2 regions of the Celerinatantimonas sediminis genome follow, and region 1 is predicted to be linked to the other one. Evidence: riboswitches for the same ligand, from Rfam matches in the RefSeq annotation. Region 1 holds a riboswitch; the other holds the start of a gene.
The links. Region 1 has a riboswitch for thiamine pyrophosphate ahead of thiC (phosphomethylpyrimidine synthase ThiC). Riboswitches for the same ligand answer to the same signal wherever they lie in the genome.

Region 1 (3,386 bases):
AATCGCGAGCAGTCTCAGGGTCTAACGCCAGATTAAACTGATCTTCCCAACGAAACTCAAAACGAGCCAAACTCATGGCATTATCACGAATCTGCGCCCCCGGGTGGCCTTTGGCTAAATCAGCGGCGTGAGCGGCAATCTTGTAGGCAATCAGCCCTTGTTTCACATCATCTTTATCCGGCAGCCCTAAATGCTCTTTTGGTGTGACATAACAGAGCATCGCACAGCCATACCAACCAATCATCGCCGCGCCAATTCCAGAGGAAATATGATCGTATCCCGGAGAAATATCGGTTACCAGCGGACCCAGTGTATAAAAAGGGGCTTCATCGCAAAGCTCGAGCTGTTTGTCCATATTCTCTTTGATCAATTGCATCGGAATATGTCCTGGCCCTTCGATGATCACCTGGACATCATGTTGGCTGGCAATTTTAGCCAGCTCGCCAAGGGTTTTAAGCTCGGCAAACTGGGCTTTATCGTTCGCATCAGCTACCGACCCCGGACGCAAACCATCGCCGAGACTAAGGCTGACATCATAGCGCTGGCAGATCTGACAAATCTCAGCAAAGTGACTATAGATGAAGTTTTCCTGATGGTGCGCCAAACACCATTTGGCCATAATTGACCCACCACGAGAGACAATGCCCGTTACTCGTGAGGTTGTCAGTGGAATATGAGCTAAGAGCAAACCCGCGTGGATGGTAAAATAATCAACGCCTTGTTCGGCCTGCTCAATCAGCGTATCGCGAAACATTTTCCAGCTTAGATCTTCGGCAGCCCCATTGACCTTTTCTAGCGCTTGATACACCGGAACCGTTCCAATCGGCACGGCGCTATTGCGAATAATCCACTCGCGAGTTTCATGAATATGCCGGCCAGTGGATAAATCCATCACCGTATCAGCGCCCCAACGTGTCGCCCAAACGAGCTTTTCGACCTCCTCTTCAATAGACGAACTTACCGCCGAATTACCAATATTGGCGTTAACTTTCACCAAAAAATTACGTCCGATGATCATCGGTTCACTTTCTGGATGGTTGATATTAGCGGGAATAATCGCTCGCCCGCGGGCAACTTCTGAGCGGACAAATTCAGCACTAATAACCGATGGAATAGCAGCGCCAAAATCTTCCCCACGATGCTGCGCGCCAAGGACTTTGTCGCGAACTTTATCACGAGCACAGTTTTCGCGAATGGCAATATATTCCATTTCCGGCGTAATGATCCCTGCGCGAGCATAATGCAGTTGGGTGACCACTTGGCCGGATTTAGCGCAAAGGGGAAGAGCTTTGTTGGTAAAGCGAATAGCATCAAAACCTTGGTTCTCATCTCGCTCACGAGTGAAGGTTGAGCTTTGTTGCACAAGCTGCTCACTGTCGGCTCGCTCTTCAATCCACCGCTGCCGGATTTTGGGTAATCCTTTGCGCACATCTACCTTCGCATCTACATCGCCATAGCTTGCCGAAGTATCATAGACGCACACCGCATCATTGGGCCGCGATCCTTTATCGCTTATCGTCGGGCTTAATGCTATCTGGCGCATTGCAACATTGAGATCGTCTCTGGAGCCGCGTACGTAGATTCTTTTGGAATTGACAAAGGTCTGCCCTTGCAAGTTATGGATAAACTGCTCAGCAGATTGGCGTTGTTTTCTTTGATTCATGACATGGCCTCGAATAGTTGAAAAAGAGGCTTGTCGGGGAGTATCGACAGGAGAAATAGCGCTATTAGAAAACTGACAAACACACTATTTTCACACTTGTTCCCTTCGCAGGCATTACCCTGATCAGGTGATACGGATCCGCTAAAAGATCATTATAGTTTTAGCGTCTCAGCCTTATGGCACTCCGACAAGTAGTTCTTGGATGCTGGGTAGTGATGAAATATTCAGCTCAACCCAACCGTTTCTAGTATAAAAACTTTCCATCAAAGCTCAACCTCTATGTCACAACGCATTAGATAAGCATTGTTAAAAACCTGACAAAGCGGGCCTTACCCAACATTATTAAATCGAATTCAAACACCAAAATTAAAACTAAATTTAATTAAAATTCAAAAAGATAAAACCAAAACCTAAGAAATGAGAGCTCTGGTATATAACTTGCCGGAGTCTATTATTTACTCTGAAATCTTTGCGCGTAACGAGGCGATTGTGATGACTGATGCTGCAACTGTGATTCCTGAAACAGAGATGGGTACGCCGATTTTTAAACCTGATGCACTGAACCTAGTGGCATCGGTACCCTGTCCGATCAAAGTGAAATTCAAAATGGTTCTTGAGGCATTTATTGACCAATACAATGCCAGCCATGACACCCCCATTTATTGCCCTTCCATTATGGATGGTATTCCACATGGATTAGAAGAAACCCTGCGTTCGGTCGATGACCCACAATATCTTCCTGACTTGTGGTTAAGCACCAGCATGCGGACCGCGTTAACTCAGCCTTTTCGCAAAAACTTTATCGACTCAGGTGTACTGCAAGGCATCAACTCTGACTTAAGTGAATTTCCCCAACCATTTAAAGATGCCGGAGAAAAGTACAATCTAGGCTTTTTTGCGTTCGGTAATTGGTCACTGTTATGTGATTTAAGCGTTAAAGATGCAGCTCCCTATCCACGGACTTGGGATGACCTTCTTCAAGAGCAATACCACGGACAGATAGCAATTCACGGTTGTCATGGGGAAGTTGGAGCCATGACACTATTGCAGGTTTTACTCGAAAAATACTCGGATGAAGGCATTCGCAAACTCGCTCACAATATCGGTGGGGTTCGCCATTTTTCCAAACTGATTAAAGCGGTTGATTCCAACGACAAAGAGCGTGTTGCCTACAATATTTTACCCAATGCTGCGATTAACCAGCTGCCATCGCGCAAACGTGCGGCCATCGTAGAGCTTGAAGATGGGCCATTGCTCACGCCAATGACGCTCTTTGCCAAAAAAAGCAAACTTGCTGAACTTCAACCTATCATTGAATTTTTAAAAGGCCCTAAAGCTGCCCAAGTTTTTCATGTTGGTGGGTTTATTGAACCGGCCATGATGGATTGGGCGGAACCATTCACATTTCCAAGCTGGGAAAGTTTGCTAAATAACGATCACGCCAAAATGACAGAGCATCTCAATAACACATTTATTGACGCCCTTGCACCTGGATTAATGACGGTATAACTATGAAATTAATCACTGTTTCTGGACCTCCATCATCGGGGAAAACCTCAGTTCTGACGCATGTTATCGAACAGATGAGACAGACTGAAAAAGTGGGGGTGGTTAAATTTGATTGCTTATCCAGCGAAGATGATAAGCAATATGCTGCGCTTGGAATTCCGGTAAAAGTCGGATTATCCGGCAATCTCTGCCCAGATCATTACTTTGTCAGCAA
Region 2 (3,386 bases), on a different contig from region 1:
TAAAAGGCTAAGGCTGCGATTTAACGATTAGATAGCCGTTAACATGTGAGTATTTTCAAGCAAAATCCAAACACCAACCGCCACTAACGTAACACCGCCAATAATCTCAGCTCGATTGCCAAAGAACTTACCAACCATACGACCGACCATCACACCTAATGTCACCATAACCGTTGTCGATAGGCCAATCATCAATGCGGCCACACAGATATTCATCTTAACGAAGGCCAAACTAACGCCGACAGCCGCTGAGTCAATGCTGGTACCAATTGCGGTAAATATCAGTGCAACAATAGATGGTTTAACTACTTTTTCAACCACGTCATCACTTGGAACTTCTTCATCAGTAGACCAGCCATTGCGGATCATATTGATCCCCAAAAAGGCCAATAGGAAAAAAGCGATCCAATGGTCCCAAGCATCGATGTACCCGGCAGCAAAGTGACCGGCAAACCAACCAATAATCGGAGAAATGGCTTCGATAATGCCAAATAAGATCCCCATTTTCAGGGCATCAACAAAACGTGGCTTTTTGATAGCGGCACCTTTACCGATAGCAGCGGCAAAAGCATCTGTAGACATAGCGAGGGCAAGGACAGTAAAAGCAACTGGATTCATAATATTCTCTCTCTCGGGTACAACAACCACGAAACCTCCACGCACCCGAACAAAAAACGTGGATATTTCGATGGTCTCGCCAACCGAGAGGCATCCGTACCATGGCATGTGGCCAATTATGTTGATACGGACTCTTTCAAAAATGAAAGCAGGCTACTCCCCAACGCCGCGAAATATACCATTGAGATGAGAATTCATCAATGTTACAAATCAAAAAAAGCGTTACTTATCATGTATTTATATGATAATGAGTATTATTATCATTTATAAACAAGTGATCAAAATCGATTTCTTTTCGCTAAACCAATAAGTTAAGAAAACTTAACCACGGTTAACTTTCAAATCAAGGTGGCCGCGGGTCGCGCAGTTATTTTTTAAAAAAATCGGGCTTTCAGCTATTTTTTTGACTTTAGATGCTCATATTCAATAAATTCAGCTTTAAGAAATGACTTACTTTGATGATATCGGCGGTGACAATATGCGCCGTATTCACACAAACTAATCCCAATCACCACACATATTAGTGCCACGATATGAACCGAACCAAATACAGCTCGTTCATCAGAAAAGACACACAAAGCCATCAACGTGCTAAATAAAGGCAATAGATTCATCACCACCGAGGCTCGAACGCCACCAATGGCTATCGCTCCTTGCTGATAAAACATTTTGGAAATAATCGCGATAAACAAACCAACATAAAGAATCAATACGATAGCCTGCAGTAGTTGTGAGCTATTCGGATGAGCGCTCTCAATTAAGCGCCAGTGAGAATCATGAAAGCTATGCACCACCCAAGCGAGGGCCGCAACGAAACAAGCAGCCAAACTCATTGCCCACATCTGTGAGCTCCAGTGCACATCAGGAGCCCATCGCAAGGCAAAAGAATAAAGCGCATAGATAATGGCAGAGGCTAGAACGAGCCCATCCGCTAATGATGGATGCCAATTTAAAAGCTGTGATAAGTGCCCTGATGTTAGCAGCCATAAAACTCCGAACAAAGAACAACCAATGCCGACCCACTGCAAATAATGGCCAAATTTACGCGTGTACAAAAAGCTAAAAATAATCGTTAAGGTTGGGATCAGTGAGTGAATAATTGCAACGTTAACCGCTTTGGCATGCAGCGCATAGGCACCATAAAGCAATAGATTAAACACACAAAAAGCACTCGCCCCCCAAGTTAATAACCACCATTTATGTGCCATAAGCTTTGCCCAATCATGGCTAATCTGGCGATAGAACATAGCACTGAGGACAACAACCGCCACAAGCCAGCGATAAAATGTCAGCTGGTAAGGACTGAGTAATCCAACCGATAATTTCCCGATAATATTACTACTTGACCAGATAACAGGCGCAATCAGCAACATAATATACGGATGAGGTAAAGAGTGATGAATAATACGATGGGCAGATGATGTGTGTGGCATATCTCTTCCTTTAAATACAAAGTATGCAAAGAAGTCATCTGTCACACAGACATTTGTGGCGATTGACCACACAAACAAACTGACTTCCCTACGATGGCATGATCCATATCAGGTGATGCGGGTATTCTCTCAGCCTTACGGCACCCCGAGTCGATTGTTATTCTAATACGATGTACTCAATCACTGCCACTAAAAAATAGTGGAATTATAAAAATATCAATTATAAACAAAGAGTTAATTATTTTTTGCATCCAATCAGCGACAGCATGAAATGGCTTTGATTCACATGACCAACTAAATAGGAGTGGGAAAGAGAGGATTAATTAATATTTAATTGAGCAATTAAATATTAATTTTGATAACTAATTGAACTATAAAAAATTTCAAAAACAACACATTTTCACGCACAAAAAATAAGCTTAATTGTGCATTTTTTACTTGACCACGCTCACTATTTTCGGGTTAAATTTAATCAAAATCAGGAGCGATAGCTCATTAAAAAACCATTTTAATCTTAATTAACTATTTGATTTTTTAATATTTATGACTAATAACCTCGATGCTTATGCTGTGCGCGACTTTATTAAACGCTATCGCCGTCTGGATAAAACAGAACCACTGCGATTTAAAGATTCGGCACTTGGAATTCAGACAATTTTCCGTGATATTGACAGTTGGCATACAACCTACTGTCTACCTCACTGTGAAAAGCTAATTCGCTGGTACAAAAATGTGCCTTTTACGATTGTCACCACCGGAATGCCCTATTACATCGTACTGCATGATTTGAAAACCAATCAGATAGTACGCTGCGGGGGCGAAATTAAACAAGATTGGACCTGCATTCCAATGCTTTTTCATGATCTTGATGCCATGATTCGCCTTATTCCAGCAGGAGTCATGGCTAAATTGACCAACGCAGATAAAGCTGTTTTAGGAATGACTCGAGATTTTTCTTGCCCCCGAGCAATCGAAAATCGTTACCGAATTATTCAGGCTCAATAAGTGCTTAGTCATCGCTAAATAATGCTCGTTACACTGAGCTAACGGCTTACATTCTTCATCACCTGAAGAAAGCTTAAGCACATCCAAACGACACACTATTTGGCGAGGATAGTTTTGGCGGTTGTGTAATCAACAATCAACACGTCGATATATTTTCCTTGCAGCGCCCCTTTTATTGCCTGCGCTTTATCCTTACCTCCGGCCAAGGCAACCACTCGCGGACAACGCTTCACTAAGGCTAAATCCATGCCGATAACAGGGTCCTCTTCATCGGCTAACACCGGTAGCCCACGTTCATCAAAGTAATGCAGACAAATATCACCAACCGCA

Region 2: another riboswitch for thiamine pyrophosphate. It lies ahead of ABTQ23_RS04190 (DMT family transporter); the one in region 1 lies ahead of thiC (phosphomethylpyrimidine synthase ThiC).

What each region holds. Positions count from the first base shown of each region.
Region 1 covers NZ_JBEQCS010000017.1:15,464-18,849, reverse strand. The annotation lists gene thiC (phosphomethylpyrimidine synthase ThiC) at 1-1,663, opposite strand, end outside; TPP riboswitch at 1,747-1,860, opposite strand; gene ABTQ23_RS16590 (ABC transporter substrate-binding protein) at 2,156-3,172, shown strand; gene ABTQ23_RS16585 (GTP-binding protein) at 3,175-3,386, shown strand, end outside.
Region 2 covers NZ_JBEQCS010000002.1:348,052-351,437, forward strand. The annotation lists gene ABTQ23_RS04185 (manganese efflux pump MntP) at 28-618, opposite strand; yybP-ykoY riboswitch at 624-792, opposite strand; gene ABTQ23_RS04190 (DMT family transporter) at 1,014-2,051, opposite strand; TPP riboswitch at 2,120-2,209, opposite strand; gene ABTQ23_RS04195 (hypothetical protein) at 2,595-3,056, shown strand; gene ABTQ23_RS04200 (sugar-binding transcriptional regulator) at 3,152-3,386, opposite strand, start outside.